DNA from 3 places in the Streptomyces sp. NPDC091416 genome. Region 3 is predicted to be linked to each of the others. Evidence: riboswitches for the same ligand, from Rfam matches in the RefSeq annotation. Region 3 holds a riboswitch; each other region holds the start of a gene.
The links. A riboswitch is a leader RNA that binds a small molecule or an ion and turns the genes downstream of it on or off. The one in region 3 is predicted to bind S-adenosylmethionine.
Positions count from the first base shown of each region.

Region 1: another riboswitch for S-adenosylmethionine. It lies ahead of ACIQMX_RS28635 (putative leader peptide); the one in region 3 lies ahead of ACIQMX_RS21460 (aminotransferase class V-fold PLP-dependent enzyme).
Region 2: another riboswitch for S-adenosylmethionine. It lies ahead of thrC (threonine synthase); the one in region 3 lies ahead of ACIQMX_RS21460 (aminotransferase class V-fold PLP-dependent enzyme).

Region 1 covers NZ_JBIVTU010000010.1:333,349-336,574, forward strand. The annotation lists gene ACIQMX_RS28625 (four-carbon acid sugar kinase family protein) at 1-510, opposite strand, end outside; gene ACIQMX_RS28630 (NAD(P)H-dependent oxidoreductase) at 710-1,162, shown strand; SAM riboswitch class IV at 1,408-1,520, shown strand; gene ACIQMX_RS28635 (putative leader peptide) at 1,560-1,676, shown strand; gene ACIQMX_RS28640 (LLM class flavin-dependent oxidoreductase) at 1,750-2,976, shown strand; gene ACIQMX_RS28645 (NtaA/DmoA family FMN-dependent monooxygenase) at 2,995-3,226, shown strand, end outside.
Region 2 covers NZ_JBIVTU010000001.1:1,349,100-1,352,325, reverse strand. The annotation lists gene ACIQMX_RS06075 (trehalose-6-phosphate synthase) at 1-538, opposite strand, end outside; gene ACIQMX_RS06070 (glucosyl-3-phosphoglycerate synthase) at 592-1,542, opposite strand; SAM riboswitch class I at 1,696-1,822, shown strand; gene thrC (threonine synthase) at 1,840-3,132, shown strand; gene ACIQMX_RS06060 (MoaD/ThiS family protein) at 3,163-3,226, shown strand, end outside.
Region 3 covers NZ_JBIVTU010000007.1:65,416-68,641, reverse strand. The annotation lists gene ACIQMX_RS21460 (aminotransferase class V-fold PLP-dependent enzyme) at 1-1,244, opposite strand, end outside; SAM riboswitch class IV at 1,419-1,536, opposite strand; gene trpD (anthranilate phosphoribosyltransferase) at 1,629-2,693, opposite strand; gene ACIQMX_RS21450 (cytochrome bc complex cytochrome b subunit) at 2,817-3,226, opposite strand, start outside.

The DNA of each region.
Region 1 (3,226 bases), on a different contig from region 3:
CGCCCGGTCCGGTCCGACGACGACGGCGTCCGGGAACACCGTCGTGAGGTCCGAACACCGCACCGGATGAACGGGGTCGCGGGCGAAGTCGCTCTCGTGGACCGGCACGCCCCGGACGTACTGGACCGCCTCGACCGTCACCCGTCCTTCCGCGGGAAAGGCGGGAGCGAGGACGACGGCCCGCCGCCCCGACCCCGCCCACGCGGCCCGGACCTCCGCCGCGACGTGGCCGCGCAGCGTCGAATCCACCGTCTTGAACAGGAGCGCGGAGCCGGCGAACCGGCGGGCGGCCCGGCCCGTACGCGCGGCGGCGGCCTCCTCGTCCAGCAGCCGGGTCCCGAGATCGACCGCGGTCACCCCCGTACGGGGCAGGGGTTCCGCCGCCGGGGCGGACAGGAGGATCCGCGCCTCGTGGCCGGCCCGGCGGAACGGGGCTGCTCCGTCCCCGGCACTGGTGAGGTCGTCCGCGAGTATGCCGAGGCCCTGCCGGGCCTCCTTGCCGGATGTCATGCCGCGCCTCTCCGCCGGACCGGTCGTCGGTGAACGGACCCATGATCGATGACATCGGGGAAGCACACCAGACGATCCGCCCATGGCCCGGGCCGGCCGGTCCGGCGGGGCTCGGACCGCACATCACCACCGGCCGGTGTCGCGGCGCGAGCCGTACCCTGCTTGCGGCCGCGCGGCGAGCACGGCAGGGTGCGGAGGTGTGGCCACTCTCCTGATCGTGCATCACACGCCCTCGCCCAACTGCCAGGCACTGCTCGAAGCCGTCGTCTCCGGTGCGACGACCGACGGGATCGAAGGGGTCCGGGTGGAGCGCCGGGCGGCGCTTGCCGCGACGGCCTCCGACGTTCTTGCCGCCGACGGCATCCTGCTCGGCACCCCCGCGAACCTCGGCTATGTGTCCGGCGCCCTCAAGCACTTCTTCGACCAGATCTACTACCCCTGTCTGGACGCGACGCGCGGCCGCCCCTTCGGGTACTACGTGCACGGCGGCAACGACGTCACGGGCGCCGTCCGGGCCATCGAGTCGATCACGACCGGCCTCGGATGGCGCCGTGCGACCGACGCCGTGACGGTCACGGGAGAACCCGCCAAGGCCGACACCGAGGCGTGCTGGGAGCTGGGAGCGACCCTCGCCGCCGGCCTGACGGACTGACCCGCCGCGGGCCGTCTGCCCGTTCCTCGGACACCGCTGCCGCCGCCGCGACCGGCGCCGTCCCGGCCGCGGTGCGCAAGGAACGTCACACGCCACGGCAGCCTTGGGCAGCACGGGAGACGAACGAACCGTGCGGCGGCGGAATGCCCGGCGCCGCAGTGGTGTTGTGGCTCACGGCAGAGCGAGTACGGCCATGATCCACCGGGCATTGCGCGGCGGGCCCGTCGCGCGTAGCGTTCCGGGCAGGTCATGAGTGTCAGCGTCGAGCCCCGGCTTGCTGACCGGCAACCCTCCCGCGCGGTGGGGTGCTCCGGGTGACGACCAGGCGGGACCCGTCCGGGTTCCGCAAGCGCGAGGCCTCCGGGCCCGCCGAGCCGGAAGAGCGGAGGCGACGGTCATGCCACCGGTGACCTGCCCGCTCGTCAAGGTGCTCGCCCCCCGGCGCCGCGTCCACCTCTACTCCCGGCCGCACATCGACCTCCAGCGCGTGGCCGGCGCGCTCTGTTGTCCCTGATCCGTACCCGCGACGCCGAACCTCCCGACGAGGCCCGGCGATCACCCACGGTCGATCAGGAAGGCACCCTGTCGTGTCCGCACCGTCATCCCCGCACCCTCCCCTGTCCGCCCCCCTGCACCTCGCCGTCGCACTCAACGGCGCGGGCTGGCACCCGGCCGCGTGGCGCGAGCCGGAGGCCCGGCCCAGGGACCTGCTCACCGCCGCATACTGGACCGACACCGTCCAGGAGGCCGAACGCGGCCTGCTCGACCTCGTGACGATCGAGGACGCACTCGGGCTCCAGTCCTCGCAGTTCACCGGGCCCGACGGCCGTACCGACCAGGAGCGCGGGCGCCTGGACGCGGTACTCATCGCCGCCCGCGTCGCCCCGCTGACCCGGCACATCGGACTCGTCCCCACCGTGGTCGCCACGCACACGGAGCCGTTCCACATCTCCAAGGCCATCGCCACGCTCGACTACGTGAGCACCGGCCGGGCCGGTCTGCGCATCCAGGTCTCGGCCCGGCAGCACGAAGCCGCACACTTCGGCCGCCGCACGTTCCCGCACTTCGGGATCGACGACCTGGACACCCCGGCCGTCCGCGATCTGACCGCCGAACTCTTCGAGGAGGCAGCCGACTACGTCGAGGCGGTGCGCCGCCTCTGGGACAGCTGGGAGGACGGGGCGGAGATACGCGACGTCGCCACCGGCCGCTTCATCGACCGCGAGCAGTTGCACTACATCGACTTCGAGGGACGGCACTTCAGCGTCAAGGGCCCCTCGATCACGCCCCGGCCGCCGCAAGGACAACCGGTCGTCAGTGCCCTGGCGCACCGGAGCGTGCCGTTCCAACTCGTGGCCCGCTCCACGGACATCGGCTACGTCACCCCGCACGACACCGTCGGCGCCCGCTCCATCACCGAAGAGATCCGTGCCGAACAGGCAGCCGCGGGGCGCGCGGCGGAGCTCCTCCACCTCTTCGGGGATCTCGTCGTCTTCCTCGACGAGGAGCCCGGAGCCGCGGCGGCCCGGCGGGACCGTCTCGACGGCCTCGCCGGACAGCCGTACGCGAGCGACGCGAAGGTCTTCACCGGCACCCCCGCGCAACTGGCGGACCTGCTCCTGGAATGGCAGCGGGCCGGGCTCACCGGATTCCGGCTGCGGCCCGCGGTGATCGGCCACGACCTCCCGGCGATCACCCGCGGACTGGTGCCCGAACTGCAGCGACGAGGTGCCTTCCGGACCGCCTACGAGGCCGACACCCTGCGCGGGCTGCTCGGACTCGCCCGCCCCGCCAACCGTTACGCCACCGCCTGAGCCGGAGGGACCACCGACATGAGCACCAGCGACGGCGCCGGCAACGGCAGGCCGCTCAAGCAGATCCATCTCGCCGCCCACTTCCCGGGCGTCAACAACACCACCGTGTGGAGCGATCCCGCGGCGGGAAGCCACGTCGAGTTCAGCTCGTTCGCGCACTTCGCGCGTACCGCCGAACGCGCCAAGTTCGACTTCCTGTTCCTCGCCGAAGGGCTCCGGCTCCGCGAACAGGGCGGGCAGATATACGACT
Region 2 (3,226 bases), on a different contig from region 3:
CGACGGGCGCCCACGGGGTGTGCGAGAAGTGGCCGATCCGCAGGTCGGGGCGGAGCTCGCGGAGCATGCCCGGCACCAGCGCCAGGTGGTAGTCCTGCACGAGGACCGCCGCGCCCTCGCCCGCCTCCTCGGCGAGCGCCTCGGCGAAGGCCCGGTTGTACGTCTCGAAGGAGGCCCACTGCCGGCGGAAGTCCGCGTCGAAGACGGGCTCGACGGGCGTCTGGTAGAGCATGTGGTGGACGAACCAGAGCACCGAGTTGGCGATGCCGTTGTACGCGTCGGCGTGCACGTCCGCGTCGATGTCGAGCATCCGGACGCCCGGCTCGCCGACCCCGCGCCGCACCGCCTCCCGGTCACCGTCCCCGAGGGCGGCGCAGACCCACATCTTGTCGTCCACGGCGCTCAGGCCGGAGACGAGTCCGCCTCCGCCGCGCCTGGCGTCGAGGGAGCCGTCCTCGCGCAGCGCGTACGAGACCGGGCCGCGGTTCGACGCGACGAGTACCTGGGCAGCGGGCTGAGGGGCGTGCTCGGAGACCATGGGCGAAATCTAGCCCGATCATGAACCGCCCAAACGTGCGAAAGCAGGCCACCTCACGCCGCGCGGCGTGAAACGTACTCCTCGATCTCGCGCATCGGCGGCCGCTCCTCGGTGTCCACCGGGTAGGTGCGCGGGACGAACCCGTGCTCACCGCGCTCGAACTGGGTCAGCGACGGGCGGACCAGATGGCCTCGGGAGAGGCGGAGTTGAGCGGTCCGGTAGATGGCGGCCGCCATCCGGCCGAGCGCCTGGCCGTCCTGGTGGCGGTGTTTCCGGACGCCGACGTCGACCTGGGCGAGCGCGTCCAGGCCGACCGTGTGCAGCGCGTCGACGAGCAGGCCCAGCTCCACTCCGTAACCGACCGGGAACGGCAGCCGCTCCAGCAGCGAGCGCCGCACGGCGTACTCGCCGCCCAGCGGCTGGACGAATCCGGCCAGCTGGGGCCAGTGCAGATTGAGCAGCGGGCGTGCCACCATTTCGGTGACGCGGCCGCCCTGACCGGTGGTGTCGCCGAACGGGCGGTCGTACATCGCCTTGACGAACTGCACCGAGGGATCGGTCAGCAGCGGACCGACGATGCCGGAGACGAAGTCCGCCGAGAAGTCCTTCAGGTCCGCGTCGATGAAGCAGACGATGTCGCCGCCGGTCACCAGGAGTGACCGCCACAGCACCTCGCCCTTGCCGGGGACGGCCGGAACGCGGGGCAGGATCGCGTCACGGTGGACGACGCGGGCGCCGGCCCGGCGGGCGACCTCGGTGGTGGCGTCCGTCGAGCCGGAATCGATCACCACGAGCTCGTCGACCAGCCGGACCTTCTCCATGAGCTCGCGCCGGATCGTCGTGACGATGTCCCCGACCGTCTCCGCCTCGTTCAGCGCGGGCAGCACCACGCTCACGGTGGGGCGGCCGTGCGCGTCGTTCCTGGCGTCCAGCAGACGGTCCAGCGGACGGTCGGCGGCTGACCAGGAACGCCTGGTCAGCCAGCGTTCGACCTCTTCCAGCACGGTCGATACTCCCTGTATGTGATCCATCTCGCGGTACGGACGACTATCTCAACAGTCCGGTGCTTCGGTTACAGTCTTGAACAACGCAGATGGCCGTCGCATGCCGGGGTCCGTCCGCCGATAAACGCCTGGATCCAAGGTCCAGTGCCACAGCGCTCATCCAGAGGGACAGAGGGAACGGCCCGTTGAAGTCCCGGCAACCCTCCCGCCGACCGCGAGGTCAGGTGGGGAAGGTGCCAATTCCGTCTCGTGACGAAATGCGTCGCGAGGAAGATGAGGAGAAAGGGCCTCGCCATCATGGCTATCGAGACTGTTGCCGCACCCGCCGAAACCTCCGTGGACCTCGGTCCCGCCGCGGCGCTTTCCTGCCGCGAATGCGGAGAGCGATTCGCACTCGGCCCCATTTTCGCCTGCGCGTCCTGTTTCGGGCCGCTCGAAGTGGCGTACGACCTGCCGAGCGGCTCCCCCGACGAGCTGAAGAAGCGCATCGAGGCCGGACCCAACAACATCTGGCGCTACGCGCCGCTGCTGCCGGTCCCCTCCGATGTCGCGGACAAGCCCAACATCAACCCCGGCTTCACCAAGCTGGTCAAGGCCGACAACCTCGCCCGTGAGCTGGGCGTCACCGGCGGTCTGTACGTCAAGGACGACTCCGGCAACCCGACGCACTCCTTCAAGGACCGCGTCGTCGCGATCGCCGTCGAGGCCGCCCGCGCCTTCGGATTCACCACCCTGTCCTGCTCCTCCACCGGCAACCTCGCCGGCGCCGTCGGTGCCGCCGCCGCCCGGGCCGGCCTGCGCTCCTGCGTGTTCATCCCGCACGACCTGGAGCAGGGCAAGGTCGTCATGGCCGCGGTGTACGGCGGCGAGCTGGTCGGCATCGAGGGCAACTACGACGACGTCAACCGCTTCTGCTCCGAGCTCATCGGCGACCCGCTCGGCGAGGGCTGGGGCTTCGTCAACGTCAACCTGCGTCCGTACTACGGCGAAGGGTCCAAGACCCTCGCGTACGAGATCTGCGAGCAGCTCGGCTGGCAGCTGCCCGACCAGATCGTCATCCCGATCGCGTCCGGCTCGCAGCTCACGAAGATCGACAAGGGTCTCCAGGAGCTGATCAAGCTCGGCCTCGTCGAGGACAAGCCGTACAAGATCTTCGGCGCCCAGGCCGAGGGCTGCTCCCCGGTCTCCGCCGCGTTCAAGGCCGGGCACGACGTGGTCCGGCCGCAGAAGCCGAACACGATCGCCAAGTCCCTGGCGATCGGCAACCCGGCCGACGGCCCCTACGTCCTGGACATCGCCCGCCGCACGGGCGGCGCCGTGGAGGACGTCAACGACGAGCAGGTCGTCGACGCGATCAAGCTGCTGGCCCGGACCGAGGGCATCTTCGCCGAGACGGCGGGCGGGGTGACGGTCGGCGTGACGAAGAAGCTGATCGAGGCCGGTCTGCTGGACCCGGCGCTCACCACCGTCGTCCTGAACACCGGTGACGGCCTCAAGACGCTGGACGCCGTGGCCGCCACCTCGCAGGCGAGCGCCACGATCCGCCCGAGCCTGGACGCCTTCCGCGCCGCCGGCCTCGCCACCAGCTGACCACCCGAGACTGAAGGAAGGGCACCCGCCATGAGCGTCAAGGTCCGTATCCCCACCATCCTCCGCACCTACACGGGCGGCCAGGCCGAGGTCC
Region 3 (3,226 bases):
CCGAAGCTGACCCGGATCGCGTTGAGGGACTTCTGGCCCGGCTCCGCCTCCGGCGCGCCGCACTCGCCGACGTCCTGCGGGTCGCTGCCGAGCAGGGTGCGCACCAGGGGGTGGGCGCAGAACAGTCCGTCGCGCACCCCGATGCCGTACTCGGCGGAGAGCGCCGCGGCGAAGTGCGAGCTGTTCCAGCCCTCCACCACGAAGGAGATGACGCCGACCCGCGGGGCGTCGTCGCCGAACAGCGAGAGCACCTTGACCTCGGGGACCTCGGCGAGACCGGCACGGACCTCGGCGACGAGCCGCTGCTCCCGGGCGACCAGGCTGTCGAACCCGGCCTCGGTCAGCGCCTTGCAGGCGGAGGCGATGGAGTAGACGCCGATGACATTGGGCGAGCCGGCCTCGTGGCGGGCCGCGGTGGTGTGCCATTCGACGTCCACCCCGCCGTCGGCGCGCCGGGCGACCTGGCGGGAGGCGCCGCCGCCGGCCAGGTAGGGCTCGGCGGCGGTCAGCCAGTCGGAGCGGCCGGCGAGGACGCCCGAGCCGAACGGCGCGTACAGCTTGTGGCCGGAGAAGGCGACCCAGTCGACGTCCAGCTCGGCGATGTCGACGGGGTGGTGCGGGGCGAGCTGCGCGGCGTCGAGGACGATCCGGGCGCCGTGGGCGTGCGCGGCGGCGGCGAGCTCCTTGACCGGCCACAGCTCGCCGGTGACGTTGGAGGCGCCGGTGACACAGACGAGCGCGGGGCCGTAGGGGTCACGGTCGGCGAGCGCGCGCTCCAGGGTCTCGACGGCCTGCGCCGGGGTGCGCGGGGCGTTCAGGTAGGTCACCCGGGCGTCGCGCCAGGGCAGCAGCGAGGCGTGGTGCTCGGTCTCGAAGACGAACACCTGGCAGTCGGCGGGCAGGACCGCGGCGAGCAGGTTGAGCGAGTCGGTGGTGGACCGGGTGAAGATCACCTGGTCCTCGGCGCGGCAGCCGAGGAACTCCGCGACGGTCTCGCGGCTGGACTCGAAGAGGTCCGTGGACAGCTGCGAGAGGTAGCCGGCACCGCGGTGGACGCTGCCGTAGTACGGCGCGTACGCGGCCACGTCGTCCCAGACCCGCTGAAGGGCCGGAGCGCTGGCGGCGTAGTCCAGCGCGGCGTAGGTGACCTCGCCGCCCGTGACCAGCGGAACCGTCACATCCTTGCCCAGAACCGGCAGCGGGGCACAAATCGACTGGTCGGTGGCAGCAGTGAGGACAGACATGACGAACTCCCGTAACAGGCAGGCGAATTCCGCGTGCCTGCGGATACGCGGCAGCACGGAGGGAAGAAAAGAGGGTGTGCGGAGAAGGGCCGAAAAGCCCTATCGCATTCGCTTGCTCACAAGAGGCTCCCTGAGGACCAGGACCCCACGGGTGGACATCTCACGATGTCGAGGGGTCCGCGCTTGCCGCAGACCTCGCTGCCTGCGGCCTGGTCTTCACCCGGGGCACCCCGCCACGGACGGAGGGTTGCCGGACAGCGGGCCGGGGCCGTAGTCGCTGTCACTCATGACCTGCTCAGCATCTTGCCATACGTGCCCGAACGCGCAAGGGCGCAGTCCATGATCTGGACTGCGCCCTGCCTCACATCCGTGCCCGGAGCCCTCTCAGGCGTTGCTGGCCACGATCCATCTCTCCAGCGCCCGGCCGGCCGCGCCCGAGTCGATGGACTCGGCGGCCTTCGCGATCCCCGCCGTGAGCTGCTCGTTGAGCGTGCCCTCGCCCGGGTCCAGCGCAACGAGCGCCGCCGCCGAGTTGAGCAGGACCGCGTCCCGTACGGGGCCCGTCTCGCCGGCGAGCAGCCGGCGGGCCACATCCGCGTTGTACGAGGCGTCCGCGCCGCGCAGGGCGTCCACCGGGACCAGGTCCAGGCCGACGTCGCGCGGGTCGAAGGCCTCCTCGCGCACCGTGCCGTTCCTGGCGATCCAGACGCGGGAGGTCGCGGTGGTGGTCAGCTCGTCCAGACCGTCGTCGCCCCGGAAGACCAGCGAGGAGTTGCCGCGTCCGGCGAGGACGCCCGCGACGATGGGCGCCATCCGCAGATCGGCGACGCCGATCGCCTGCGCGCGCACCTTGGCCGGGTTGGTCAGCGGACCGAGGATGTTGAAGGTGGTCGGCGCGCCGAGCTCCGCCCGGGCCTTTGCCGCGTACCGCAGGGCTGGGTGGAACTTGACGGCGAAGCAGAACGTGATGCCCGCTTCCTCGGCGACCTCGACGACCCGCTGCGGCGGCAGATCCAGGTTGACGCCGAGCTTGCCCAGGACGTCGGAGGAGCCGCTGGCCGACGACGAGGCGCGGTTGCCGTGCTTGACGACCTTGGCACCGGTGCCCGCCACCACGATCGCCGACATGGTGGAGATGTTGACCGTCTTGGCCATGTCGCCGCCGGTGCCCACGATGTCGACCGTGCGGCCCGGCACGTGAATGGTCGTGGCGTGCTCGTACATCGCACGGACCAGGCCGGCGACCTCCGTGACGGTCTCGCCCTTGGCCCGCAGCGCCACCGCGAAACCGGCGATCTGCACATCGGTCGCCTCGCCGCTCATGATGCGGTCCATCGCCCAGGCGGTGTCGTCCTCGGTCAGGTCCTGGCCGCGCAGCAGGGGGGTCAGCACGCCGGGCCAGGAACGAGCCGCCACGCTGTCGCCGCCTGCCGGGGTCACAACGTTCATGGTCCGCTCCTGGGGTCCACAGCCGGTAAAGGGGATGGGTCCACCCTATCGAGCCCCGCGGACAGCGAAGAGCCCCGTCCATCGAATGGACGGGGCTCCTGCTGTGGCGATCAGTTCAGGTGATCAGTGGTGGCCGTGGCCGCTGGTGATCTCCTTGTACTCCTCGGCGGTGGGCTTGGCGATCTGGTTGTTCTCGCCGTAGTAGCCCTTGCTGAGCTTGGCCCGCAGCTTCTGCACCACGGACACCTTGCGCTTGACACCGTTCTCGTCGACCAGCGGGCCGATCTCGACCGGCTTGTACTGCTCGTGCGCGGTGAGCGTGTGCAGCTGAGCGGGCGCCAGCGGCTCGTGGACCTCGACGAACTCACCGTGCGGCAGGCGCTTGATGAGCCCGGACTCGCGCCCGTGCAGCACCTTCTCCTTGTCCCGGCGCTGAAGGCCGAGGCAGATCCGCTTGGTGATGATGAACGCGACGACCGGGGCGACGAAGAACGCGATCCGGACGAACCAGGTGATCGAGTTGATCGACAGAT